DNA from 4 places in the Paenibacillus sp. LRG-1 genome. Region 4 is predicted to be linked to each of the others. Evidence: riboswitches for the same ligand, from Rfam matches in the RefSeq annotation. Region 4 holds a riboswitch; each other region holds the start of a gene.

Region 1 (4,543 bases), 1.4 Mb from region 4:
GACAGCACGACGCTGGATTAGCGAGACACGTGCGTCGTTTGCAGGCTACCGTATGGTGTAGAGGGTTTAGCCCTCTTCATTGACATTAACAACCTCATCCTCAAAGCGACCGATATTGTCATTCGAGCCGATGATGACCATAATATCGTCTGCTTTTAGCCGATCCATAGCCGTCGGTGCGATCAGGATACCGTTCGCCGTATGAAGCGCCACGACACTACAACCAAAGCGAGTACGGGCATTTAGCTCTGCTAGCGTTTTTCCATTCAGACATGCAGGTACATTGAGTTCCACAATACTGTATTCTTTGGACAACTCCAAATAATCGAGCAAATTAGGCGTGACTAGCTGATGAGCCACCCGGATACCCATATCCCGTTCTGGATAAATGATCCGGTCCACACCGAGCTTCTCTAACGCACGCCCGTGCAGCACAGATATGGCTTTGGCTACGACTTTTTTCACACCCAGCTCCTTCAGCAAAATGGCGGTCAGGATGCTTACCTGAATGTCATCACCAATAGCAACAATGCCGCAATCGAAATTACGGATGCCCAGTGATCGCAATGAGTCTTCATCGGTAGCGTCCGCCACGACAGTATGTGTCAACATCTCACTCATACTGTCCACCACATCCTCATTCCGGTCAATGCCTAGCACCTCGCACCCCATATCCACCAATTGCAAAGCCAGGCTTGAGCCAAACCGCCCCAAGCCAATAACTACAAACTGCTGCGTTTTCATATCTACTCGAAAACTCCCTTATCTGAATCAATTTCATAAATGAGGATTTTACAAAAATCCTGAAATAATTAAACCAACGAAATGAATATGAAATGATTCATCCTATAATCATTTTGCCTTCCGGATGACGATATAATTCTTTACCCTTTTTCGGCCCCAGTGCATAAGCTAGCGTGAGTGGCCCCAGTCTACCTGCAAACATCGTCAGGGTAATCACCAGCTTGCCTATGACTGTCAAATCAGGTGTAAGCCCTATCGACAGCCCCACCGTACCAAACGCAGACACCGTCTCGAACAAGATCATCAAAAAATGATGATCTTCGGTTGCCGACAAAATCATGGTCACCCCGATCACGAACAGCAGCCCCAGCAGTGTAATGGTCAAAGCCTTGTAAATTCGTCCCTGCGCAAGTCGGTACCTGAACAGCACAATATCTTCACGCCCCCGTAGCATCGAAATCACGGCTCCAATGAGCAGCGCGAATGTTGTGGTCTTAATCCCGCCTCCAGTAGAGCCAGGAGAAGCCCCGATAAACATGAGTATGATGATAAAAAACTGCGTAGCCTGCCGCAAGCCTCCAATGTCCAGCGTATTGGCACCTGCGGTACGGGGGGTAACGGACTGGAATAAAGATCCCAGCAGTTTACCACCCCAATCAAGCGAGCCAAGAGTCTTTGGATTCGTAAATTCAAATACAAAAATCACGAGCGTGCCGACTACAATCATAGCGCCCGTCATGCTGAGTACCACCTTAGTATGCAAGGACAGTCTCTTGCGCTTGCGATATTCTGCCAGATCCGACATCACTACAAAACCAATGCCGCCTGAAATAATCAGGAACATAGCTGTAAAATTAACAATCGGATCATATACATAACCTGTCAGGCTGCGAAAGTGCCCGAATAAGTCAAAACCAGCATTGTTAAACATGGAGATGGCATGCCAAATCCCAAAATAAATCGCCCTGCCTACAGGCATATCAAACGACCAGCGAATCGCAAATATTGCAGCACATACGCCCTCAATGACCAGCGAGTACAGCAGCACCTTACGAATCAATCCGACAATTCCTTCGACAGAGGTCTGATTCATCGCTTCCTGTAAAATGAGGCGCTCCCGTAAGGAAATCCGACGTTTGAACACCAGCGCGATCAAGGTAGCCATAGTCATAAAGCCCAGGCCGCCGATCTGAATGAGCGCAGCGATAACAACTTGACCAAAGGTTGTAAAAAAGGTCCCCGTATCCTTTACGACAAGCCCTGTAACACAGGTCGCGGAAGCGGCAGTAAACAAAGCGTCTATAAACGCAAGTGGCTTTCCTGTTGTATTGGAGATCGGCAGCATTAACAATAAACTACCTATTAGAATGATAATGGCAAAGCCCGCAACGAATATCTGCGGTGGAGAAAGCCGGAGCCAGCTTGCATTGGGATTCATCTATTCATCACTTCTCTCCTAATCCTTAAAACTATAAAAACAGTGATTTAATACGGTGTAAGCCCGCTACGCGTTCCATTTGATCTTCCGATCGTCGTTGCCCCTAATTTTTTTGATTTTTCCAAACCTTTAGTAACTATAATTAGCATTCCCTGAATACAGGAAGAATGCATGTCAAGCACTACTCTGCCCCCTGTGCTATTGGCGGGCAGCAGCGAAGGAAGCAGAATTGTTCTGAAGAAGCGAAGCGTTTGCCTTTATCTCCGGATTTTAACCATTAAAGGGGTTATACAATCAAAAAATCCGGGGATAACAGCAATCGGAAGAATAATCTGCACCCGCAGCGGTCTAACCAATCCAAACACTTTTATACGCACAAAAATAGACACCGGAAAACCGAGTGCCTGACTTGGTTCCTGCTCATAGCCTACGAGGTTAGCTGACGGATTCGGGCAGCACAGTATGCCCTATTTACACATCCAATCCAGCAGGATCAGCTGTAAAATTCACCCCAGTAACATGGTTCCCCCGTTTTCTCATAGAAATTCGGCTTAACTGTATATCATTACCTATGTATTTTATAGGCATTGCCTCAAGATTATAATCCTTCTATATCCAGATCACAAAACCGATTTCGCCGAAAAAACGTGAAATTGGCTTTATTTTGCGAATGGGCATCGTTTAATCGCAGCTTATCTTATTTTATTGGAACTTTAAAGTGCTTTCACTCTATTTTCATGAATATCGCTGGTCTGTTGGCGGGAACCTGTGCAGTATGATATCTTTAATGGATGTTCTTATTTACAGATTAAGGAGGAAACTCATGAATCCTATCGGGAAACCGGTCGTGCTCACGGCCAACTTCAAAAAATTAGGCTTGCTGGGCGGGATTGGCCTGATTTGCTTTTTTATCTTTCAATTGCTTATTCCCTCGCTTAGCAATCCGAGTCCAGAATCAGTAATGAACGCAAAGGTCATCAGCAAACAAGAAGCGGTCATACACGCATTGGACTTTGCCCGCTCCGAGTTGGGCTATACTGAATCACAGCCAGAGGAGCCTGTCGTGACCTATCAGGCCGAAACAGATTTGTACGGTTATTTATCTAGAGAAAAACTGCTTCAACAGTACGACCGTACATGGAAGAAAAATTACCCTTACGAAACCTTTCGGGTTGATCTGCCTGAATCCTCAGCGAAAAGCAAACTGCAAATTCATGTGGATTTATCCACTGGGAAGGTCGTTAGCTTTAAACGGATCACCTCCAGTACCAATTACACACAGGCTGATATTTCTACGGATGAAGAAGCACGTAACAGGCTTATACGTGTAGCTGAGGACGGCATGACGCTTGAAGCCAAGGAGCAGGCGGCCGCAGTATGGGTCAAGCGCTTTGGCTTTAAGCCGTCGGACTTGAAGCTCGCCACCACTGAAAAAGAAGGTGGATTAAAGTATACCGTAGACGATAAAAAAATCGGCGCCTCGGTACTTACACTGGCTTTTACTTTCGAAGACGGTGATGTTCGCTCCTTCTCTCAAAGCTTTTCGGCCCCGTCGTCCTATACCGATTATATCGAAAAGCAAACATTTTGGGCGAATTGGATGACCTATGCGGGTTATGCCCTATTTAGCTTTGTGCTGGGTGTTCTTGCCATTGTGTATGCGTCACTCACCCGACGACATACTTCATTTGTACGCGGCATTGTTCTGTCCGTTATATACTTTATTGCAAGTATAGCTGGGACAATGAACATGCTGCCTTTATTGCAAGCAGAAGCAGGCGGTAAGGGCATGCTTATATTTCTTATGGTGTTCCAGATTGGTGTTACCTTCTTCATGGCAGTAGCGCTCTACTTCTCCTTGGTCGGCGGTGACGGACTTATGCGTCAGGTTGGACTGAATGCATGGCCGCGTGCGAAAGAGCCGGGCTACGGGCTGTATGTGCTTCGCAGTATGTATGTTGGCTACTTGTGGGCCTTTATTTTACTCGGGGTACAATCCATCTTATTCTTTATACTGGAGCGCACATTTAATACATTCTCCACAACAGATGCCACGCAATCCCCTTACAATATGGCTTATCCATGGTTACTGCCGATTATGGCCTGGATGGCAGGTATTGGAGAAGAGACTGTCTACCGTCTGTTTGGTATTCCGATGGTCAAAAAAATAGTGAAAAACACTTTTGTTGCTTGTCTGATCACCACGCTGATTTGGGCACTGGGACATACACTTTATCCGATCTATCCGGTGATTTCCAGACCTATTGAGCTGACTTTTCTTGGCTTGCTGTTCAGTTTTGTGTTCCTGCGTTACGGTTTTATTGCCGCCATGTTCAGCCACGTTATTTTTGACAGCATTCT
Region 2 (4,543 bases), 2.9 Mb from region 4:
TATGTATTCCACATTATATCCATCCTCGACGTATTCTTTGGCAGATATCCGCATAAGCACAGGCATATCAGCAGGAAGAACCTCTTTAACAGCATGTATGACCTCAACACCGAACAGTGACAAATCCTGCCCATATTCATCTTCTCTGGCATTTGTTAAAGGCGAATGAAATTGATGGATCAGATAGCCGTGAGCGCCATGTATCTCGACCGTGTCAAAACCTGCTTCCACCGCGCGGCGCGCGCCTTCTTTGTATGCCTGAACCAGTTCCCTGACTTCAGCTGTCTTTAAGGCGTGCGGCTCTTTAAAGCGTTCGCTAAAAGGAATCGAGGAAGGACCCACAGGTTGCTCAGCATCTTCAGCCTTGCGTCCAGCGTGGCCTAGTTGAATGCCAATTTTGGCACCATACTTGTGAACTTCCTCTACAATCTTACGATATGCAGGAATATGTTCGTCACTCCAAATACCCAAATCACGATCTGTAATACGTCCATCTGGATGGACCGCTGTCATTTCCACAATAATAAGTCCAGTGCCTCCTACTGCCCGGCTCACATAATGGACATGATGCCAATCCGTTGGATTTCCGTCCTTGGCCTCCACGCTGTATTGGCACATCGGGGGCATGACAATCCGATTTTTTAAAGAAAGCCCCTTTAATTGATAAGGAGTAAACAAGTCGGTCACTTTTATCCATCCTTCCTTCAATTCCATGTCTGTATAATTATGAATTGCATCCCCATTATACACCAGCTGTCACGGTATACCGAATTCGTTGTAAGGCTAAAACTTGCGAAAATGCTCCTGTTTTCGGTCATGTTTAAGAGAATATGTACGTTTAGCTCCATCATCTTCATTGATAATCGTTTCATCGTGGACTTCTTTCCAGTCGTTTATGAGCCGAACTTGGTAACCAGCATATTTTTAATAGGACAGGTACATAATAGTCGAGAGCACCACTAGGTATCACTGCACGGAAAGGGGGGATACATATGCCGTACAGGGGAGTGTTGCCAGGCTTGGCACTGTTACTAGCATTTTCAAGTTTACCCGTTCACGCGGATGCGCCTCCCAACATCGGAACGCCCCATCCCAAGGAAGCAGCTGTTGCTTCTTCTGTACAACAGAGCACAGATCGAGCAACTCCTACATTAGCAATGCTGCGAAAAAAACATGCGGACATTTTTAAAATGTGCGGCCCACACACCCGCCAAATTGCCCTAACCTTTGATGATGTGCCCGATTCTAGGTATACGCCGCAGGTTTTGGACGTATTACACGCCAACGGCATCAAAGCTACATTTTTCATCGTCGGTCACCGTGCGGAAAAGCATCCTGGGATCATACGCCGTATTATCCGTGAAGGCCATGCTATAGGAAACCATTCCTATACTCATCCGGATTTTAGGAAGGCCACACCAGAACGCTTTCGCAACCAGATTACAAAAACAGAACGTATTTTACAAGCCAGCGCAGGTTTTCGCCCCAAGTTGATTCGTCCACCCTACGGTGAAATCACGGAGCCTCAAATCCAGTGGGCACGTCGTCATGGCTACATGATTGTCAATTGGAATGTAGACTCTCTCGACTGGAAGGGACTAAGTAAAACACAAATTCAGCGCAATGTGATCCCAGCTACTGGGCCTGGCTCTATTATTTTAATGCACGCAGGTGGAGGTCAAAGTTCCAACTTGCAAGGCACTGTCCAAGCTCTGCCGGGTCTAATTCACTCTCTAAAAGCTAAGGGCTACAAATTTGTGACAGTCCCCCGGCTACTCCACACATCGGAACAGAAATAACCATATGTTTATGATTGAGCTACAAGCTAAAGCAACGTAAAAAGGCTGTCTTACCAGCAGAAGTTTTCTGCTCGTCAAGACAGCCTTTTTTATGGATAGGACCTGATAAGAGTCTGACCTAGTTATATGCGGTAGGATACAGGCATTAAGTTTACATAATATATATTATGTTTAATTAAACCGTATATACGTATAATGCTATTTATCAATAACGTACAGCTTCACATTTTGAAATCCAAAGTCGTTCACAAATGATTTGTTGCCAGGAATAAAGATATCAATCCGTTTTCCTGTAATGGCGCTGCCCTGATCGCGAGCGACAGCTACAAAAGAATGATCCGGCAAACCTGGGTGGGAATAGCCTGTAACCAGCACTTTCGTGCCCATCGGAATGACGTTCGGGTCTACCGCAATTGTACCTAGTTTAAGCGGATTGCCGTAGTAGTCCACTGCTCCCCATTTACCATTCTCATCGGCTGCGGCAGAATACGCAGTAGCCTTAACGTCAACTATTTTGCTATAGTTAAATGTTTTGCCCCACGCTTCAATCGTTGGCCCCTCATTCGCTGGTGCTTTCTCCGTAAGAAGCTGCGGCTTCGAATCCGAAGCTGCATTCACACTTTTTTCACCAGGTACCTTAATTTGCAGACCTGCATATATATTGTTAGAGGCAATGTTTGGGTTCGCCTTCGTCAGCTCGTCCACTGATACTCCATAACGTTGAGCAAGCAAAAAGAAGGTATCGCCATCTTTGGCAGTATGAAGCGAAGCAGCATCCGCTACTCCAGCTGTCTGTGCCAGCCCTGCAATGGCTGCGGCAAGCACCGCAAATTTCATGGTTTTTCCAATATGTTTTAGATGTTTCAAAGATATGTACCTCCTCTGTTATGCCTGCGAAGTTAGCTGTCGGATTCGGACTCAGGAGAAGCCCTATGCTTGTGCAATTCACCCCTAGGCATATTCCATATCGTCTTATGACGTATCGGAAAGACTGCCGTTGTTACGTCCCCCGCACTTCCCATAGTTTGGGCCCAGCATTCAGCGTTTGTCATAACCGCATGCTGTCCCGGTAAGTTTTGGCTTACTGCATAATATCACAATTTTGTAACCTTATCCGCATGAAAATGTTGGGAACCTTGAACATGATACTATACTCGTTACAATTTTGTCACCAAGAAATCGATATTTGTTACGAAAATATGGTGAAATGGTGACAAAAAAAGAAAAAGCCCTCCGTCAAACGGAGGGCTTTTTTATAGCTCATATCAGCACTTTCTTACAATACTTTGGCAAGAAAATCACGGGTGCGATCATGGCTTGGAGTACCAAATACCTGCTCTGGTGTACCTTGCTCTACAATTTGACCGTTATCCATAAAGATAATTCTATCGCCTACCTCGCGGGCAAAGCCCATTTCATGCGTCACGATTACCATGGTCATGCCGCCTTCGGCGAGCTTCTTCATTACATCCAGAACCTCTCCAACCATTTCAGGGTCCAATGCAGAAGTCGGCTCATCGAACAGCATTACGTGCGGCTGCATGGCCAAAGCACGCGCAATCGCAATACGTTGCTTCTGACCACCGGATAGCTGGTTCGGATAGGTATTCTTCTTATCCTCAAGCCCTACGGTACGCAGGAGTTCTAGCGCAATTTTTTCCGCTTCCTTCCCTGACTGTCTTCTAACCTGCGTTGGTGCAAGCGTCAGGTTCTGCAACACTGTTTTATGCGGGAACAGATTAAAATGCTGAAACACCATCCCCATCTTCTCCCGGGTTACATTAATATTATGACCACGAGCTGTAATCGGCTCGCCCTCAAACAAAATCTCCCCGTTCGTAGGCTGTTCTAGCAGATTCATGCAACGCAAAAACGTACTCTTCCCCGAACCGCTGGGACCGATGATGACGACGACTTCACCTTTGGCGATATCTATATCAATGCCTTTTAAAATCTCATTCTTGCCGAACGATTTACGCAGTTGTTTAACGGTGATCACTGGCTCTCAACTTCCTTTCCCATAAACCCAGCAGCTTAGACAAGCTGAATGTCATTACAAAATAAATAGCGGCTGCGATTACGAACGGACTTAATCCTTCGTAGGTAATGTTCTTAATGACCTGGGCCTGATACATAATATCCACCATCCCAATGGTCGAAATAATGGATGATTCTTTAATGATCGTAATAAACTCATTACCGATAGCAGGCAAAATAGATTTAAACGCTTGCGGCAAAATGACATGACGCATAGCTTTACCTCGTCCCATACCCAATGAACGGGCAGCCTCCATCTGTCCACGGTCTACTGCCTGGATACCTGCACGGAAAATTTCAGCCAGATATGCCGAGCTATTCAGAGACAATGTGATTATACCAGACTGGAGTGGAGTAAAATTGACACCCAGCGTCAAAGCAACCCCGTAGTGAATGATCATGAGTTGCACCAGCATAGGTGTGCCACGCAGGATCTCCACATAAGTGGTACCTAACCACTCAATGATGCGTATACCACTCATCCGCAGCAAGGATACGATTAGACCAATGATGAATCCGAACAGTACTCCGAGTGCAGACAGCAACAGAGTGTAGCCGATACCCGTAGCGTATAAACTGCGGTATTTCCAAAAAATATCTACAATGTTATTAGAAGAAACCTGACGATCCGCAGAAAGTGCACTCGCTTCCGTGGAAAACTTCTCAATCGAACCGTCTGCTTTCAGGCGAGCCAACGTTTTATTTAC
Region 3 (4,543 bases), 110 kb from region 4:
ACATTCATTGGGCGTATATGAGATTACGAGACGTATTATTTCTCAATTTGAACGTGGAGATTTCCCAGATTGGCCGAAGGAGGAAAGGCTGGTTGCTCTGTGTGCAGCCCTATTGCATGATGTGGGGCATGGCCCATTTTCTCATTCAATTGAGGAAGCCTTTCATATGAACCATGAGGATTGGACATGCCGCATTGTACTGGGAGACACGAAGATCAACGCTGTGCTACGGCAAGTCGACGACAAGCTTCCACAAAAGGTGGCTGCGGTTATAGCCAAAACGTATGATAAGCCAATCGTTGTCAACTTGGTAACCAGTCCGCTAGATGCTGACCGTATGGATTATTTGTTGCGGGATGCTCATTCGACAGGTGTCAACTACGGCACAATTGATTTGGATCGTATTTTACGACTGCTACGTCCTCATAATGGGAGAATTGTTGTGAAGGAATCAGGCATGCATGCAGTAGAAGATTATTTAATGTCACGCTACCAGATGTATTGGCAAATTTATTTTCATCCTGTAACACGCAGCTCGGAAATCCTTTTACGTAAAATTTTCAAGCGAGCAAAGGAATTGTTTAAAAACGGATATGAGTTTGGTTTTCTGCTGGACCCGCTGCCGGATCTGTTGAAAGGAGAGCTTACAGTAGAGCAATATCTGATGCTCGACGAGTCATTAATCCAGACCGTATTTAGCCAGTGGAAACGAGAAAAGGACGAGATTTTAAGTGATTTGAGCAGCCGTTTTATGGACCGTAGATTGTATAAATATGTAGAGATTGAAAATATGGATACAGATACCATTGACAGTATTAGAGAAGCTTTGAAAGAGGCTGGTTTGCACCCTGAATATGATTTTGAAATTGATTTTCCGACAGATCTTCCTTATGATGTGTTTCGGCAGGGTGGCTCGACGGACAACCAGATTTTACTGCTTGGACGTCAGGGCGAGGTGAGTGAAATATCCGAAGTTTCGGAAATTGTGCGCTCAATAAGTGGTATTCACCGAGGAAAATATCATATGTATTTTCCCCAGAATAAATTGAACGCGGTAAAAGACAGGCTTCCTGCCGAAATAAGGAATTATTTTGTCAAAGAATAGACAACTATATAGAAATGTAAGTAAAAAAAGGAGATGTAAACCTTGGATTTATTCGACACTCATACTCACTTGGATGCGCCACAATTTGACGAAGATCGTGAAGAAGTTATAGCACGTGCTGTCGAATCAGGAGTAACACGGATGATCAATATCGGATTTAATCGTGAGACCATTCCATCCACTATGAAATTGGCCGAGACGTATGATTTTATTTATGCGGCAGTTGGATGGCATCCGCAGGATGCTATTACAATGCAGGAGGGCGATCTAGAATGGATTGCATCGTTATGCAGTCATAAAAAGGTTGTAGCCATCGGAGAGATCGGTCTGGATTATTATTGGGATACATCACCGAAGGATGTGCAGCATCGGGTGTTTCGAAATCAAATTGGTCTGGCTCGTGAGCTCAAAATGCCCATTGTTATCCATAACCGGGATGCACATGAAGATATTGTTAAGATTTTGCGCGAGGAAAAAGCGAGTGAGATTGGCGGAGTCATGCACTCCTTTTCGGGTAGCTGGGAAACTGCCAAAATGGTGCTGGATATGGGATTTCACCTTTCCTTCGGTGGTCCAATAACGTTCAAAAATGCCAAGCAGCCAAAAGAGGTGCTCGCACAGGTGCCGCTGGACCGTCTGCTCATTGAAACTGATGCTCCCTATCTGACGCCTCATCCGTTTCGTGGGAAGCGAAATGAGTCTGCACATGTGAGACTGGTAGCAGAGGCTGCAGCCCAAATCAAAGGGATTACAGTGGAGGAATTAGTGTCAATAACGACCCAAAATGCCCTGGAACGATTTGACATTCAATGAAAAAGTGAAGAAATCGATCAAAATAAAGAGATAGACGAAGCTAATCATGAATTTGTTGCAGGAAACTCGAGAATATTACAATATTTTAACCGAATATTTTAAAAAATGTACTTGAAACCTGCTTTACAACATGCATAGAAACAGGATATCATCTTTTCAGTGAATTGTTGTTTGAATGTAAACATCAACAAGTCATTTCATGAACCAGTCTCGCTGAGTCCCTTTTACAGGGAACGGGGGAACCGATATGGCTTACAGTACGTCCGGCGTATGTGCAAGAAGGGAACGTCTCTTCCGCCAGCCGGCTCGACCTAAATTCTTTTCCCGGATGGGATTGAACAGGTGGAGGAGCCGTATTTCGATTTCTTTCTGGGTCTTCGGGGTGAATGTGAAGGCGACCGCCATGAGCGGTTGACCCAAGCTAGGGCGACTCTCTACGTCCGAACCCGACAGCTAACCCCGTAAGCGTAACAAGAGAGAAGCCATCTCGTGCATGAGTTTTCCCGCATATTCACACATGCCGGAAGCCACGAAAGAGCTCTCTAGTCTCTTTCTCTGGCTTTTTTTGTTGTGAATAAAAGAAAATCTGTCATCATACTGTGGTTAAACAGGGGAGGACAGCATGCCGCGAAGACGGGTACATGGTGCAGGACAGTCGCAGTTTGGGCTTGTCTTGTAGAAAATCTGTTATAGTCACGTCAAATCTCAACTATGTCTTACTCCAGACGGCGGGCTATGTAAGGAGGACGGAGGAAATGGGCATTTTCCAAAAAAAGGATACCCATGAGTCACGCTCATCCAGCATGTCTTACGTATTGCGTTGGAAGCAAGAGAATGTGCGCCAGGCTGCTTTGGTTGCTATTTTTCTAATCGCGCTAACGATTATGATTTCAATTCTGATGTACACGCAATCTAAAAAACAAGTCTTTTTTGTCATCGATGGCAAGGCGTCTGCGGTAGAAACCCGGGAATCCAAGCTTCAAGATTTGCTGAGCGAGCATTCCATTTCACTTCAGCCGCATGATACAGTTTCCATGCCGCTAAATGGAGCAATACAGGATGGCGATCGCGTAGTCATTAAACGTGCCAATCAAGTCAAAGTATCTTCAGGCAATGAGACGAAAAAGCTGTACACAACAGAAAATACAGTAGAAGGTGCCATTCGTACCTCGGGCTATAAATTATCATCAACGGATAAAGTTTATCCTGCGTTGGATGCCTCTGTTTCGTCTAACATGGACATAAAAATCGTCCGTGTGAAGAAACAGCAGGTCGAACAGAAAAAACAGGTGCCTTATCAGGTCATCAAAACGGCCGATCCGAGTCTTTATAAAGGCGATAATCGGGTCATTCAAAGCGGCAAATCGGGTGTGGTCGTCCAGCACGTTCAAAAGGTATATCATGATGGAAAGTTGGTATCCAAACAGCTGGTTAACAAGGAAGTTGCACAGAACCGTGTGGATAAAGTCATTGCAGTAGGAACGAAGAAAAAACCGGTCGTTCTGGCTGCTTCCGTCGGTCCCAATGATGCGGTTAAGGCAACAACGGTTAGTTCGGGCAGTGCTGTCCGTAAAGCAGGCGTCAATTTTAAATATAGCAAAGTTTTACAAAATGTCTCCATGACGGCGTATTCCTCACAGGAGCCAGGTATCGGTACACGTACTGCATCCGGCGCACGTGTCACGGAAGGACGCACCATCGCGGTCGATCCGAGTGTAATTCCAATCGGCTGGTGGGTGTATATCGAAGGGGTGGGCTTCCGCCGTGCGGAGGATACCGGTGGCGCGATTAAAGGCCACAAAATCGATGTGTATTATGAGAGTTTGAGCCGAGCCAACCAATTTGGTCGTAAGCACGGTAAAACCGTTTATGTTATCGGACCGATAAAGCCTGAAATCAACTAAAACAGGTTGTGTATGTTGAGGGCAATGCGATAGTATTAATAACATAGTTATGCCATGCTAAGAAGAGGATATCCTCTTCTTATTTTGTTTTCAAAAGCAGGGAAAGATAAATATAGCTTGCTGTGTAGCAGTGGAGGGAAACGCAAATGATCAAGGAAGTGATCGTGGTAGAGGGCCGGGATGATACGGTGGCCATTCGCCGCGCTGTTGAAGCGGATACGATAGAAACTGGCGGCTCAGCCATTAATAAAATGACGCTGCGTAAAATTGCATTGGCGCAGGAGCGGCGGGGGGTCATCATTTTAACCGATCCCGATCATGCAGGGGAGCGCATCCGTAAGATTATCGCTTCCAAGGTACCCGGCTGCAAGCAGGCCTTTATACCCGAGGCAGAAGCGACGCGTAAAGGAGATATTGGCGTGGAGAATGCCTCACCAGAAGCGATCAGACACGCTCTTGCACGGGTCCATACGACAGTGGAAGGCGCCGACCCGCTGATTGAGTGGGCGGACCTGATTGATGCTGGACTCATCACCCATCCCAATGCTGCTGCACGCCGTATGGCCTTAGGGAATGTGCTGGGTATTGGTTATTGTAACGGAAAGCAGCTACATAAACGGCTCTCTGTATTTCAGATCAGCCGCGAGGAATTTGCCGGGGCGCTGGCACAAATTGAAAGTGAAGGATTGTGATATCCGTATGACAGGGATTCAAGATATAG
Region 4 (4,543 bases):
CATAGGTATCTGTAAGCTCAAATCCAGCCGCCTTGTAAGCCCGGATAGCGCGCCCATTCCAAGTGAGTACCTCTAGATCAATTTCATTCTTCGGGTTGCGTCGTTGGGCTTCCTCTGCAATGGCACGGACAAAATCAGAGCCTTTGCCATGTCCGCATCTTTCGGGATGCATTCCAAGACCTAGCCGGGTCACACCGATCATAGGAAAATATTGAGCAAATCCCGTCAGCTTATTCTCTTCATCCAGTACGGCAACATATTGCTCTTGGCGAAGCGTGGGACTTCCAAATTCGACTTCAAGCGCCTTCATTTGTTCCCAGGGGAGCCAACCGTATATATTATAAGGTGGGTCATAGCGCCACTCACAGATTGCAGCCGCTTGATGCTCGTCCATCGGTACGATCCGATAGTTGGATATTGAGGCCGGCATGTGTTTCATCCTCCTTTTACAGGTACTTCAATCATTAACAACAGATTGTAGACAAGTTGCAGGGGAATGGCAAGCGTGTTTATTTCATACTCAAGTCGGGTATACATTCAATAAGAAGGATTTACTGCTCATATGCTCCCCCAGCGCTGACGGTAAAACCGACGATGTTCGCTAAAATTGAAACCTTTTGAGGCTTCAGTTCGTCAGTAATGATAATAATTGCTGATGTTGTGGACATAAAAAACCGCAATTCGATTCCGGCCAGAATCAAATTGCGGCTAGGGTTAGCTTGCTGTGCGTTAGTTATTCTACGTTGTCGTCATCAGGAATTTCTGAAGCTACAGAATGGTAAGCGTCTGTGCTCATAATTCTTTTTGCACCGACATAGCGGTTAGCGTAATAATTTTCGTTCAGTGAGCTAACTACTACACCACGTGAAGTCGAGGAGTGGGCAAATTTCCCTTCACCTACGAAGATACCTACATGGGAAATGCCTCTTCCTGTGGTGTTGAAGAACACCAGGTCTCCAGGTCTCATTTCATCGCGGGATACAGAAGATCCCATTTTGAATTGTGATCCGGATTGATGCGGAAGTTTAATTCCCAGTTTGTTGAATACATACATTGTGAAGCCGGAGCAATCGAATCCCTCGAGTGTAGTGCCTCCGCTTCTGTAGCTCGTTCCTTTGGCATCTTGAATGACCTGGTCCATCTTAGAGTCTGCATATGCACTGCCGCCACCGAATGTAAAAGATGTAAAGGCAATGGCAAGACCCATAGCTGCGATCGTTAGCTTCTTCTTCAAAAAAAATATACCCCTTCCAATGCCTGCGAGGTTAGCTTAAGGATTCGGTAGAAGGTTCCCCTATGACCACTCTGTTGCGAGATCAATTCACCCAAACTGGTTCCCCCGCTTCCTAGGTGCCAGGAATTAGGCTTAACTTAAGATGTGCACCTTGGAGAGCAGTATTCACAATAACGTTATTTTTGAGATAAAGGTTACAATAAAGATTACAAAGTTGTTACTATCAGTTCACTGCGATTATTGTAACAAAGACGGCTGGCTTTGGCAAATGTTTCATTGCAAAAAGTTACAAAAAAAATCTGCTCCTAATGTCCAAGGAACAGATGTTGTTAACAGTATTCAGTTATGTGTCGTTTGCGCGGATATGAATCAAGATTTTTCGACAGACGGAAATGAAGTAAAAAACATAAAGGCAGGGCTTAACTTCTACTGGAGATATCGGTATGCCATAGTCTGTACTGCGAACTGATATGCCACAGCCTGACCAGACTAGTAACAAAATGATACGATTGCTGGAGAATGAGCGCCAGCATGCCAGTCCAAATCATCGCCACGGTGCCAAATAGACCGAAGACCAGCAGCACACAAGCACCAAGCAAAAGAGATATACCGACAGCTGGAAGGAGCTGGCGAAAGAAGGCGAGCAGGGACGATAGTATGGCGTGACCACCGACAGTCCCCAGTTGCATATACAGGATGCACTGCCGAATGAACCATCCGTATGCCATCCATCCCATGACATAGGGCAACAAATGCAGCAGATAAGAGGAAGATTGAAGTGCTCCTGCTACAATAGGGTAGAGTCTCGGTACTACCCAAATGGCGGGAAGCAGCAGCAGTCCCAACTCGATGATGTAATACAACAGCGACGACATGCCATGGCGTTTCATACCCTTGAAAAAGGACAGGCTTTGCGGTTCAGTCGCATCGGTATGCAGGCTTTGATATATTCCGGCTCTAATGAAGGGAGTGATCAGTATGCGTAGTACAGTCGCCCCTAGTAGTATCCACAAATACACATGTACTTCCCGGCTGTCCATCAGAGCAATCTGGCTCTCCATCCAAAACAAGGTCTGTCCCAGCTCGTTTTGACCCTGATCAGGATAACGGAGCAGTAGCGGGATAACGGCAGACTGCACCAGCCGATAGAGAAACACCCCCCACAGTAGTCGATACAGAAATAAAATGATAACGATATAGAATCGTATGCGCACCAGCGCCCAGCCCTCTTTTATAACAGTCCGCATCTATAGACACCTCACCATGACAGACTTCCAAGCAGTGTTTCTAACAGCTTGGTTACACTTACATTCCAACGGGTTTGTTGCTTTTCGTCCAATTCGGCTTTTAGGCTATTGTTAATGTGCTTGTTCTCCAGTGCAATGGTATATAGAGGATCAAGGGTTACATAGGAAACGGGAGAAGTACTTTTGATCCGAAAAGTTGTGCTTTTGCCCGCGCCGTCCCAAGCCTTGAATATCGTGGTACCATCCTTGAAGGTAAATTGGACAGGGATCTTGGGATAATCCGCCCCTTTTTTGCTGACCGTCACGACTGCTTCATATCCATTCTCCAGCTTGTGGTTCGTGATATGATCCACCGAAAAGTCCGCCATCTGGCCGTCATATACATACTGTTCAAAATAGTGGCTCCATGAGCGTCCGGTGGCTCTCTCCACGATACGTTGAAAATCCTGGGAGGATGGATGCTTGAATCGGTACGTCTGGACGTAGGTCCGCATAATCCGATCCATTTTTTTCATACCCACCTGACGTTCAATGCCCCGTAGTACCAGCTTGCCTCGAGAGTAGGCGTTTTGCGCGTACTCAGCAGCCGAGCCGTACTTCCATGACTCGCGGTTTAGCGGCTGTGGGGAGGCTATCTGTCCCGATTGTAATGGCAAGTTGGGGGTAAGCCCATATTCTTGCTCCATAAGCCGCTCCTCTGCATAGGAGGTGAAGCCTTCATCCAGCCACGGCTCCTCAAATTCGTTATTGGCTACCATTCCGTAGAAATATTGATGTCCAATCTCATGAACTAATGTTCGTTCCAGACTATAGCCAGGATTTAGATTACCCGCAGCAGCGGCTGTGATGAGTGTCGGATACTCCATACCGCCGGCTCCATTGCCTGATTTGGGTGGAACCACGATGGATAGGGTGGAATATGGATAAGGCCCGTACCATTTGCTGTAGTACGAAAGAGCGGCCTTCGCTGCGCTCATATAGCGCCCTTTGAGCTCCTTGTGCGACGGGTCAAGGTAGAGCTTGATTTTGACACCAGGGACTTCAGCAGAAGAAAAGGGTTCTTCTACGGTTACAAAGTTGGGTGAAGCGGACCAGGCAAAATCGTGTACATCATCGGCATAAAATTGATATATTTTTTGGCCGTTCTGTCGGACGGCACCACGGGTGGGAAATCCGGTCGCTGCTACGATATGAGTTTCAGGCACCCGAATCCTTACGCTGTAAATTCCAAAATCGGCATAAAACTCGGAGTTACCATGATACTGGTGGAGGTTCCAGCCCTCTTCGGCGCGTCCACGCTGCCCTGCAGTCTCGTAGACGCTGAGCTTCGGGAACCACTGTCCTGCCATTACAAAATCATCTGTCGCACCCATACGAGCGAAGATGGCGGGCAGTTTTACCTCAAACTTCATATATAATGTGATTTCTTCGCCACCTCGTACCGGCTTGGGTAGACGCACCTTCATGAGCGAACGGTCGCCTGCGTTACCGTCATCTGGCTGCACATATTGGATGCGGTGCATGAGAGATAAACCGTCTTCTGTTTTTAGTTCAGTCAGCGTCATGGAGCCAAAGCCGTCTTTGGGCATGGTGTCTCCGCGCAGCTTTCCACCGGATTCCTTCATAAAGGTGGTTTCCATGGAAGAGAAGGCATTCGGGTATAGATGAAGATACAGATCATTCACGGTTTTCTTGCCCGGATGCCTCCAGGTCAGTGTCTCAGTGCCTCGCAAAACCTGTCCTTTTTCCAGAGACACATCAATGTGGTACTCTACCACCCGTTTGCTGAGGATTTCTGTAGCGGGCTGTGGAGGGTTCTTGGGCAGGTCAGGCAGGATGTTTGCCCCTAGAGGCTTGCCCATATTTGGGGCAAGCGCAGACTCAGACAGGGAGCCGTATAGTGGTTGGCCTATGGACTGCGGGTCTGATTGCGATTGGGGCTGCCAGGCAAACCATAACGTCCCTGCGAGGAGACCGAGGGCTAGTGTAGACAATAAAACGATTTTAGTGCGTGCTGGGGTCATACAATGGATACCTCCCGTTGACAAGCATCTACAGCATG

The links. A riboswitch is a leader RNA that binds a small molecule or an ion and turns the genes downstream of it on or off. The one in region 4 is predicted to bind cyclic di-AMP.
Region 1: another riboswitch for cyclic di-AMP. It lies ahead of ACUUJN_RS21325 (TrkH family potassium uptake protein); the one in region 4 lies ahead of ACUUJN_RS00540 (C40 family peptidase).
Region 2: another riboswitch for cyclic di-AMP. It lies ahead of ACUUJN_RS14270 (3D domain-containing protein); the one in region 4 lies ahead of ACUUJN_RS00540 (C40 family peptidase).
Region 3: another riboswitch for cyclic di-AMP. It lies ahead of ACUUJN_RS00140 (resuscitation-promoting factor); the one in region 4 lies ahead of ACUUJN_RS00540 (C40 family peptidase).

The regions. Positions count from the first base shown of each region.
Region 1 covers NZ_CM170126.1:4,815,664-4,820,206, forward strand. The annotation lists gene ACUUJN_RS21315 (LysR family transcriptional regulator) at 1-61, shown strand, start outside; gene ACUUJN_RS21320 (potassium channel family protein) at 67-744, opposite strand; gene ACUUJN_RS21325 (TrkH family potassium uptake protein) at 842-2,182, opposite strand; cyclic di-AMP (ydaO/yuaA leader) riboswitch at 2,592-2,744, opposite strand; gene ACUUJN_RS21330 (CPBP family intramembrane glutamic endopeptidase) at 3,006-4,543, shown strand, end outside.
Region 2 covers NZ_CM170126.1:3,268,022-3,272,564, forward strand. The annotation lists gene ACUUJN_RS14260 (NADH:flavin oxidoreductase/NADH oxidase) at 1-687, opposite strand, end outside; gene ACUUJN_RS14265 (polysaccharide deacetylase family protein) at 993-1,799, shown strand; gene ACUUJN_RS14270 (3D domain-containing protein) at 1,998-2,666, opposite strand; cyclic di-AMP (ydaO/yuaA leader) riboswitch at 2,673-2,841, opposite strand; gene ACUUJN_RS14275 (amino acid ABC transporter ATP-binding protein) at 3,076-3,798, opposite strand; gene ACUUJN_RS14280 (ABC transporter substrate-binding protein/permease) at 3,785-4,543, opposite strand, start outside.
Region 3 covers NZ_CM170126.1:27,907-32,449, forward strand. The annotation lists gene ACUUJN_RS00130 (HD domain-containing protein) at 1-1,105, shown strand, start outside; gene ACUUJN_RS00135 (TatD family hydrolase) at 1,148-1,918, shown strand; cyclic di-AMP (ydaO/yuaA leader) riboswitch at 2,120-2,402, shown strand; gene ACUUJN_RS00140 (resuscitation-promoting factor) at 2,674-3,822, shown strand; gene rnmV (ribonuclease M5) at 3,969-4,514, shown strand; gene rsmA (16S rRNA (adenine(1518)-N(6)/adenine(1519)-N(6))-dimethyltransferase RsmA) at 4,522-4,543, shown strand, end outside.
Region 4 covers NZ_CM170126.1:134,766-139,308, forward strand. The annotation lists gene ACUUJN_RS00535 (GNAT family N-acetyltransferase) at 1-430, opposite strand, end outside; gene ACUUJN_RS00540 (C40 family peptidase) at 734-1,234, opposite strand; cyclic di-AMP (ydaO/yuaA leader) riboswitch at 1,240-1,377, opposite strand; gene ACUUJN_RS00545 (hypothetical protein) at 1,654-2,481, opposite strand; gene ACUUJN_RS00550 (M1 family metallopeptidase) at 2,493-4,505, opposite strand.